3 regions of the Lysinibacillus sp. GJ-1 genome follow, and region 3 is predicted to be linked to each of the others. Evidence: a T-box and tRNA genes for the amino acid it is inferred to sense, from the RefSeq annotation. Region 3 holds a T-box; the other regions hold tRNA genes.
What was found. A T-box is a leader RNA that pairs with one kind of tRNA and senses whether it is charged. The one in region 3 lies ahead of LO754_RS15485 (glycine--tRNA ligase), so its partner is inferred to be a tRNA-Gly.
Positions count from the first base shown of each region.

Region 1: it has a tRNA-Gly gene. The T-box ahead of LO754_RS15485 (glycine--tRNA ligase) is inferred to sense a tRNA for this amino acid. The anticodon was not compared.
Region 2: it has a tRNA-Gly gene. The T-box ahead of LO754_RS15485 (glycine--tRNA ligase) is inferred to sense a tRNA for this amino acid. The anticodon was not compared.

Region 1 is NZ_CP088912.1:4,254,566-4,257,831, forward strand. Features, by position in the region: rRNA gene LO754_RS21135 (16S ribosomal RNA) at 160-1,701, opposite strand; tRNA gene LO754_RS21140 (tRNA-Gly) at 1,912-1,985, opposite strand; tRNA gene LO754_RS21145 (tRNA-Arg) at 2,004-2,080, opposite strand; tRNA gene LO754_RS21150 (tRNA-Leu) at 2,105-2,190, opposite strand; tRNA gene LO754_RS21155 (tRNA-Lys) at 2,261-2,333, opposite strand; tRNA gene LO754_RS21160 (tRNA-Gln) at 2,349-2,423, opposite strand; tRNA gene LO754_RS21165 (tRNA-Asp) at 2,429-2,504, opposite strand; tRNA gene LO754_RS21170 (tRNA-Glu) at 2,532-2,603, opposite strand; tRNA gene LO754_RS21175 (tRNA-Asn) at 2,605-2,681, opposite strand; partial or broken gene LO754_RS21180 (SprT family protein) at 2,773-3,232, opposite strand.
Region 2 is NZ_CP088912.1:117,008-120,273, reverse strand. Features, by position in the region: rRNA gene LO754_RS00580 (16S ribosomal RNA) at 1-1,533, opposite strand, end outside; tRNA gene LO754_RS00575 (tRNA-Pro) at 1,769-1,845, opposite strand; tRNA gene LO754_RS00570 (tRNA-Arg) at 1,855-1,931, opposite strand; tRNA gene LO754_RS00565 (tRNA-Leu) at 1,945-2,032, opposite strand; tRNA gene LO754_RS00560 (tRNA-Gly) at 2,038-2,112, opposite strand; tRNA gene LO754_RS00555 (tRNA-Leu) at 2,164-2,244, opposite strand; tRNA gene LO754_RS00550 (tRNA-Lys) at 2,267-2,342, opposite strand; tRNA gene LO754_RS00545 (tRNA-Thr) at 2,349-2,424, opposite strand; tRNA gene LO754_RS00540 (tRNA-Val) at 2,428-2,503, opposite strand; rRNA gene rrf (5S ribosomal RNA) at 2,514-2,627, opposite strand; rRNA gene LO754_RS00530 (23S ribosomal RNA) at 2,744-3,266, opposite strand, start outside.
Region 3 is NZ_CP088912.1:3,122,749-3,126,014, reverse strand. Features, by position in the region: gene LO754_RS15490 (GNAT family N-acetyltransferase) at 1-353, shown strand, start outside; gene LO754_RS15485 (glycine--tRNA ligase) at 529-1,914, opposite strand; T-box leader at 2,081-2,257, opposite strand; gene ccpN (transcriptional regulator CcpN) at 2,395-3,027, shown strand; gene LO754_RS15475 (pyruvate, water dikinase regulatory protein) at 3,046-3,266, shown strand, end outside.

The sequences.
Region 1 (3,266 bases), 1.1 Mb from region 3:
AACTTAAAAAATAAATGTGTTTGTTACAATTTCAATGTCGTTTTATCCAGTTTTCAAAGAACAAGTTTTGAAGTATTTCATCGTAATGATGAACCTTCAAAACTGAACGCAAAACGTAATCTTACAAACCCAAGGTTTGTATTCCGAAAATATCCTTAGAAAGGAGGTGATCCAGCCGCACCTTCCGATACGGCTACCTTGTTACGACTTCACCCCAATCATCTATCCCACCTTCGGCGGCTGGCTCCAAAAGGTTACCTCACCGACTTCGGGTGTTACAAACTCTCGTGGTGTGACGGGCGGTGTGTACAAGGCGGGAACGTATTCACCGCGGCATGCTGATCCGCGATTACTAGCGATTCCGGCTTCATGTAGGCGAGTTGCAGCCTACAATCCGAACTGAGAACGACTTTATCGGATTAGCTCCCTCTCGCGAGTTGGCAACCGTTTGTATCGTCCATTGTAGCACGTGTGTAGCCCAGGTCATAAGGGGCATGATGATTTGACGTCATCCCCACCTTCCTCCGGTTTGTCACCGGCAGTCACCTTAGAGTGCCCAACTAAATGATGGCAACTAAGATCAAGGGTTGCGCTCGTTGCGGGACTTAACCCAACATCTCACGACACGAGCTGACGACAACCATGCACCACCTGTCACCGTTGTCCCCGAAGGGAAAACCATATCTCTACAGTGGTCAACGGGATGTCAAGACCTGGTAAGGTTCTTCGCGTTGCTTCGAATTAAACCACATGCTCCACCGCTTGTGCGGTACCCCGTCAATTCCTTTGAGTTTCAGTCTTGCGACCGTACTCCCCAGGCGGAGTGCTTAATGCGTTAGCTGCAGCACTAAGGGGCGGAAACCCCCTAACACTTAGCACTCATCGTTTACGGCGTGGACTACCAGGGTATCTAATCCTGTTTGCTCCCCACGCTTTCGCGCCTCAGTGTCAGTTACAGACCAGATAGTCGCCTTCGCCACTGGTGTTCCTCCAAATCTCTACGCATTTCACCGCTACACTTGGAATTCCACTATCCTCTTCTGCACTCAAGTCTCCCAGTTTCCAATGACCCTCCACGGTTGAGCCGTGGGCTTTCACATCAGACTTAAGAAACCACCTGCGCGCGCTTTACGCCCAATAATTCCGGACAACGCTTGCCACCTACGTATTACCGCGGCTGCTGGCACGTAGTTAGCCGTGGCTTTCTAATAAGGTACCGTCAAGGTACAGCCAGTTACTACTGTACTTGTTCTTCCCTTACAACAGAGTTTTACGAACCGAAATCCTTCTTCACTCACGCGGCGTTGCTCCATCAGGCTTTCGCCCATTGTGGAAGATTCCCTACTGCTGCCTCCCGTAGGAGTCTGGGTGTCTCAGTCCCAGTGTGGTGACCCCTCTCAGGTCGGCTACGCATCGTTGCCTTGGTGAGCCGTTACCTCACCAACTAGCTAATGCGCCGCGGTATCCTATAGCGACAGCGAGATGCCGTCTTTCAGTATTGTCCCATGAGGGACAAAAGATTATTCGGTATTAGCCCCGGTTTCCCGGAGTTATCCCAAACTATAGGGTAGGTTGCCCACGTGTTACTCACCCGTCCGCCGCTAACGTCAAAGGAGCAAGCTCCTTCTCTGTTCGCTCGACTTGCATGTATTAGGCACGCCGCCAGCGTTCGTCCTGAGCCAGGATCAAACTCTCCATAAAAGAAATTTGATTAGCTCAAATTGTTTTGCTGGCATCAATTTTGATGTCCAAAATTTTGTTTCGTTCACTAACAAAGTTAGCTAGTAAAAACTATATTGATTACGTTTTGCTTGTTCAGTTTTCAAGGTTCATTTTGTTGCCGTTTGTTTCAGCGACTTTTACATCTTAACATTTTACGTTAATGATGTCAACAATTTTTTTAAATATTTTTGGAGCGGGTGATGAGAATCGAACTCACGACATCAGCTTGGAAGGCTGAGGTTTTACCATTAAACTACACCCGCAATTATTAAAATGTATTATGGCGCGCCCGGCAGGAGTCGAACCCACAACCTTCTGATCCGTAGTCAGACGCTCTATCCAATTGAGCTACGGGCGCATGTGTTAAATAACTGAACTGACTTGGTGCGGCCGAGAGGACTTGAACCTCCACGGGGTTGCCCCCACTAGGCCCTCAACCTAGCGCGTCTGCCGTTCCGCCACGACCGCATTCAAAAAAATAGGAACCTTCTTATTATACAATGATAATTCGAATTTTCAACCTTTTTCTTAAAAAAGATGAGCCATGAAGGACTCGAACCTTCGACCCTCTGATTAAAAGTCAGATGCTCTACCAACTGAGCTAATGGCTCATATTAAGAAATGAATGGCTGGGGTACTAGGATTCGAACCTAGGCATGACGGAATCAAAATCCGTTGCCTTACCGCTTGGCTATACCCCAATAAGTGGCGGTCCCGACCGGGATCGAACCGGCGATCTCCTGCGTGACAGGCAGGCATGTTAACCGCTACACCACGGGACCAATGTTACAATTATCTATTTATGAAAATGACCCCTACGGGATTCGAACCCGTGTTACCGCCGTGAAAGGGCGGTGTCTTAACCGCTTGACCAAGGGGCCATGGCTCCGAAGGCAGGACTCGAACCTGCGACAACCTGATTAACAGTCAGGTGCTACTACCAACTGAGCTACTTCGGAATAATCATATTGTGTTGTCGGCTTTATCTTGTCGACTTTTACTATTATAGGGATTAGCTGAATAAACGTCAACCCTTTTTTAAAATTTTTTTTACTCAACTATCATTAATTGCCCTGAACACTTGCCACAACAGTATCTGTTCACATTGAATCTAATTTTTCTAACATACCTTTGGTGACATTGTATACATTCATATGTATAGTGAGGACGCTGTTTTTTGCTACGAGATTTAGGTATTTGCAACGCTGAACAAAATCGAGGGGCATTCACTTTTTAACAACGCTCGAAAATCTTTATCACGATGTTGATAGCCCCTTCCTTCAAGGTGCAAGTGGTAATGACATAATTCATGAAGAATGATCCCCTCTACCTCTCTAACACCATATATTTCAAACGCCTTTGGATTGATTTCAATATGGTGGGATTGCAAAAGATAACGCCCACCTGTTGTACGCAGCCTTGGATTAAAGTATGCACGATGCATAAAGGGTTTATGAAAACTTTCTAATGAAATTCGACTTACAAGCTGTTGCAGTTCCTCATTGTTCAATTTCATCACCTCTAACAATAAGAATACCACACTG
Region 2 (3,266 bases), 1.7 Mb from region 3:
AGCCGCACCTTCCGATACGGCTACCTTGTTACGACTTCACCCCAATCATCTATCCCACCTTCGGCGGCTGGCTCCAAAAGGTTACCTCACCGACTTCGGGTGTTACAAACTCTCGTGGTGTGACGGGCGGTGTGTACAAGGCCGGGAACGTATTCACCGCGGCATGCTGATCCGCGATTACTAGCGATTCCGGCTTCATGTAGGCGAGTTGCAGCCTACAATCCGAACTGAGAACGACTTTATCGGATTAGCTCCCTCTCGCGAGTTGGCAACCGTTTGTATCGTCCATTGTAGCACGTGTGTAGCCCAGGTCATAAGGGGCATGATGATTTGACGTCATCCCCACCTTCCTCCGGTTTGTCACCGGCAGTCACCTTAGAGTGCCCAACTAAATGATGGCAACTAAGATCAAGGGTTGCGCTCGTTGCGGGACTTAACCCAACATCTCACGACACGAGCTGACGACAACCATGCACCACCTGTCACCGTTGTCCCCGAAGGGAAAACCATATCTCTACAGTGGTCAACGGGATGTCAAGACCTGGTAAGGTTCTTCGCGTTGCTTCGAATTAAACCACATGCTCCACCGCTTGTGCGGTCCCGTCAATTCCTTTGAGTTTCAGTCTTGCGACCGTACTCCCCAGGCGGAGTGCTTAATGCGTTAGCTGCAGCACTAAGGGGCGGAAACCCCTAACACTTAGCACTCATCGTTTACGGCGTGGACTACCAGGGTATCTAATCCTGTTTGCTCCCCACGCTTTCGCGCCTCAGTGTCAGTTACAGACCAGATAGTCGCCTTCGCCACTGGTGTTCCTCCAAATCTCTACGCATTTCACCGCTACACTTGGAATTCCACTATCCTCTTCTGCACTCAAGTCTCCCAGTTTCCAATGACCCTCCACGGTTGAGCCGTGGGCTTTCACATCAGACTTAAGAAACCACCTGCGCGCGCTTTACGCCCAATAATTCCGGACAACGCTTGCCACCTACGTATTACCGCGGCTGCTGGCACGTAGTTAGCCGTGGCTTTCTAATAAGGTACCGTCAAGGTACAGCCAGTTACTACTGTACTTGTTCTTCCCTTACAACAGAGTTTTACGAACCGAAATCCTTCTTCACTCACGCGGCGTTGCTCCATCAGGCTTTCGCCCATTGTGGAAGATTCCCTACTGCTGCCTCCCGTAGGAGTCTGGCCGTGTCTCAGTCCCAGTGTGGTACCGATCACCCTCTCAGGTCGGCTACGCATCGTTGCCTTGGTGAGCCGTTACCTCACCAACTAGCTAATGCGCCGCGGCCATCCTATAGCGACAGCCGAAACCGTCTTTCAGTATTGTCCCATGAGGGACGATAGATTATTCGGTATTAGCCCCGGTTTCCCGGAGTTATCCCAAACTATAGGGTAGGTTGCCCACGTGTTACTCACCCGTCCGCCGCTAACGTCAAAGGAGCAAGCTCCTTCTCTGTTCGCTCGACTTGCATGTATTAGGCACGCCGCCAGCGTTCGTCCTGAGCCAGGATCAAACTCTCCATAAAAGAAATTTGATTAGCTCAAATTGTTTTGCTGGCATCAATTTTGATGTCCAAATTTTTGTTTCGTTCACTAACGAAGTTAGCTAATAAAAACTATATTGATTACGTTTTGCTTGTTCAGTTTTCAAGGTTCATATATAAAAATTGGTGGAGCCTAGCGGGATCGAACCGCTGACCTCCTGCGTGCAAGGCAGGCGCTCTCCCAGCTGAGCTAAGCCATAAAGTATATTTTAGGAAATGGTCGGGAAGACAGGATTCGAACCTGCGACCCCTTGGTCCCAAACCAAGTGCTCTACCAAGCTGAGCTACTTCCCGTTCATTTATTGGCGCGCCCGGCAGGAGTCGAACCCACAACCTTCTGATCCGTAGTCAGACGCTCTATCCAATTGAGCTACGGGCGCTAAATATTAAAAATGGTGCCGAGGTAGGAATCGAACCGGCACGGTAGTCACCTACCGCAGGATTTTAAGTCCTGTGCGTCTGCCAGTTCCGCCACCCCGGCACATTTGGAGCGGAAGACGAGGTTCGAACTCGCGACCCCCACCTTGGCAAGGTGGTGTTCTACCACTGAACTACTTCCGCATGTGCATAAGATTATTTATCCTGGCAATTATAAATTTGAAATATAGATGATGCGGGTGAAGGGAGTCGAACCCCACGCCTCGCGGCGCTAGATCCTAAGTCTAGTGCGTCTGCCAATTCCGCCACACCCGCATATTATTGTTGGCAATTAAAATGGTGAGCCATGAAGGACTCGAACCTTCGACCCTCTGATTAAAAGTCAGATGCTCTACCAACTGAGCTAATGGCTCAAAAAATGGTGCCGGCTATAGGAATCGAACCCACGACCTACTGATTACAAGTCAGTTGCTCTACCTGCTGAGCTAAACCGGCATATGGTGGAGGATGACGGGCTCGAACCGCCGACCCTCTGCTTGTAAGGCAGATGCTCTCCCAGCTGAGCTAATCCTCCTGGGTATTATGCCTAGCGACGTCCTACTCTCACAGGGGAAGCCCCAACTACCATCGGCGCTAAAGAGCTTAACTTCCGTGTTCGGTATGGGAACGGGTGTGACCTCTTTGCCATCATCACTAGACTATTTAAAAGACAAGATTCATTATAACATAAATTATTATAATTACAAGCTTTTTTTAAAACTTGCTTGTTCTTTCAAAACTGGATAAACGGTTCATTGAATGTTTCAAACTTTTTTTGGTTAAGTCCTCGATCGATTAGTATTCGTCAGCTCCATGTGTCACCACACTTCCACCTCGAACCTATCTACCTCATCGTCTTTGAGGGATCTTACTTACTTGCGTAATGGGAAATCTCATCTTGAGGGGGGCTTCATGCTTAGATGCTTTCAGCACTTATCCCGTCCACACATAGCTACCCAGCGATGCCTTTGGCAAGACAACTGGTACACCAGCGGTGTGTCCATCCCGGTCCTCTCGTACTAAGGACAGCTCCTCTCAAATTTCCTACGCCCACGACGGATAGGGACCGAACTGTCTCACGACGTTCTGAACCCAGCTCGCGTACCGCTTTAATGGGCGAACAGCCCAACCCTTGGGACCGACTACAGCCCCAGGATGCGATGAGCCGACATCGAGGTGCCAAACCTCCCCGTCGATGTGGACTCTTGGGGAGATAAGCCTGTTATCCCCGGGGTAGCTTTTATCCGTTGAGCGATGGTACCTTCCATGCGGAACCACCGGATCACTAAGCCCGTCTT
Region 3 (3,266 bases):
CACCAAATGGATTTGAATTGCTTGTTTATAAGTTCAGAAATGCACCAAATCCATATTTTCCGAACGATTGGGATAAGCGGCTAGCATCTTATCAGGAGCTAACAATATTCCGAACCCCTCAATGTCCCTTTGTAGATATTGCAACGGATAATGTTGTAGAGGCTGCAAAAAAACTAGGCATTCATGCTGAAATCATTGATGTGCAAAATAGAGAAGAATTAGTCAGACTTTCTCCTACGCCTTATGGTGTCTATGGAGTCATCTATAAAGGAAAATTACTAGCCTTTCATCGACTTACTGTGCATTCGGCGATAAAGCGTTTAAAAGCCTTTCATCCAATTGATGGTAAATAGAGCGCTAGTTTTAAAAGCGGAAGTGGGCAGTGACTCTTGTAAACAACTAGACATACACTAGTGTTACAGCTTACGTGTATGCCCACAAAAAGCATCGCCGAAGCAAAAACGTGTTAGATTGACTGTAATCAATCTAACACGCTTCCTTTGCTTAAAACCTAACTAATCGTTTGAATTAAAATTGAAGATGCTTTTCGATATATGCTTTCACATCAGCGATTGGCATACGTACTTGTTCCATTGAATCACGATGACGAACAGTTACTTGACCATCTTCTTTTGAATCGAAATCGAATGTAATACAGAATGGCGTACCGATTTCGTCTTGACGGCGGTAGCGTTTACCGATTGATTGAGACTCATCAAAATCAACAGGGAATGATTTGCGTAACGCTGACCATACATCTGCAGCTTCATCAGATAATTTTTTAGAAAGTGGAAGAACAGCTGCTTTAAATGGTGCTAAAGCAGGGTGGAAACGTAATACGGTACGTTTGTCATCACCTTCAAGCTCTTCTTCATCATAGGCGTCACATAAAAATGCTAATGTCACACGGTCAGCACCTAAAGATGGTTCGATACAATATGGTACATAACGCTCGTTTGTTACTGGATCAATATAAGTGAAATCTTCGCCTGAATGTTCCATATGTTGTTTTAAGTCGTAGTCTGTACGATCAGCTACACCCCAAAGCTCGCCCCAGCCGAATGGGAATTTAAATTCGATATCAGTTGTTGCATTTGAGTAATGCGATAATTCATCTTCCTCGTGGTCACGTAGACGCATAGAATCTTCTTTCATACCTAAGTTTAACAACCAGTTTTTACAGAATTCTTTCCAATAGGCATGCCACTCAAGATCTTCACCAGGCTTGCAGAAAAATTCAAGCTCCATTTGTTCAAATTCACGAGTACGGAATGTGAAGTTCCCTGGCGTAATTTCGTTACGGAAAGACTTCCCGATTTGTGCGATACCAAATGGTGTACGTTTACGCATAGAACGTTGTACGTTTTTAAAGTTAACGAAAATTCCTTGTGCTGTTTCTGGACGAAGGTAAATTTCATTTGTTGAAGATTCTGTTACACCTTGGAATGTTTTAAACATTAAGTTGAACTGACGAATATCAGTGAAATCTGCTTTGCCGCAATCAGGGCAGACAACATCGTATTTCACCATTGTTTCTTTCATTTGATCGAATGTCATACCATCAACGATAATTTCATCACCTTTTGCTAGCGCAGCATCTTCAATGATTTTATCTGCACGGTGACGCGCTTTACAAGCTTTACAGTCTACCATTGGGTCGTTGAAGTTGCCAACGTGACCAGATGCAACCCATGCTTTTGGATTCATCAGGATAGCCGCATCGATTCCAACATTATGTTCAGATTCTTGGACAAATTTTTGCCACCAAGCTTTTTTGACATTGTTTTTTAATTCCACACCCAGTGGACCATAATCCCAAGTATTTGCTAAACCTCCGTAGATTTCAGAACCCGGGAAGACAAAGCCACGATGCTTTGCTAAAGATACAATTGTTTCCATTGATTTGTTAGCCATAATAATAGCCTCCTTCGTAATTTTTCCTTGCATTTGAGTGAAACGTAACTGTCTGATAGGACGAATAGATAGACAACAATCATGATAGATTACCCTCATATTTGTTGAAAATAAGAATTCGCCATATCCAAAATAAAAATAGCACCCGTCTCCGGGCACGAAAATGCCCAGGGACGAGTGCTAATACCCGCGGTTCCACCCTGATTGTTTTAAACGCTTTGTTTAAAACCTCTTTTCAAAAAGTTAGCTCAAGGAGTGCCTTTCTCTGTTGCTATGTAGACTTTCACCATCTTCTACTCGCTAAATAAATGAACAGATACTTTTTTCCTATCATCGCCTGTATAACGCAAGATTGCTCGAAAATACATGGAGAGCAAGCGTCTGTGTCAATATTGTAGCATGTAGTTCTTTTCTTCGCAATAACCATTAAAATAGTATATAATAATTGAGCATAAGTATAACACTATTAGATTTGAGGCGGTGAGTCCAATCGAACTCAATAAACGTCAGGAAGACATTTTACAAATTGTGAAAGAGAACGGCTCGATAACAGGGGAACATATTGCAGAACGTCTCAATCTGACAAGAGCGACTTTAAGACCAGATTTAGCCATTTTGACAATGGCTGGCTTTTTAGATGCTAGACCAAGAGTTGGTTATTTCTATTCTGGTAAAAAAACATCCGTAACATTAACGGATAGCATTAACAATTTAAAAGTTAAAGATTTTCACTCTGGACCTGTTGTTGTACCTGAAACAATGACGGTGTATGATGCCATTTGCTTCATGTTTTCAGAGGATGTCGGGACCCTTTTCGTTGTCGATAAAAACGAATTTTTGACAGGTGTTCTGTCTCGTAAAGATTTACTGCGTACAAGTATTGGCACGCAGGATTTAAATAAAATTCCTGTACATATTATTATGACACGAATGCCAAATATCTCGTACTGTGAAAGATCCGATTCGTTAGTTGTTGCAGCTAATAAGCTAATAGAACGAGAAGTAGATTCATTACCGGTAATCGAACCACAAGAGGGTGGATTGACGATTGTAGGTCGTCTTACTAAAACGACCATTACACGTGCTTTCCTGTCGCTTGCGCAAAATGTCTAAAAATTGAAGGGGAACAGCATGAAAAGACTACGAGTTTTTGTTGTATCTGATTCAGTCGGCGAAACTGGGGATCAAGTAGCCAAAGCCGTAATTAGCCAGTTCCGACCAGGCTTGGAAAATACGATTATTCGGCGCTTTCCACATATTCAAACAGAGGAGCTTGTTCGAAAAATTGTGTGCCTCGCTGCAAAACAGAAGGCATTTGTTGTCTATACACTTGTTCGACAAGACATGCGTAC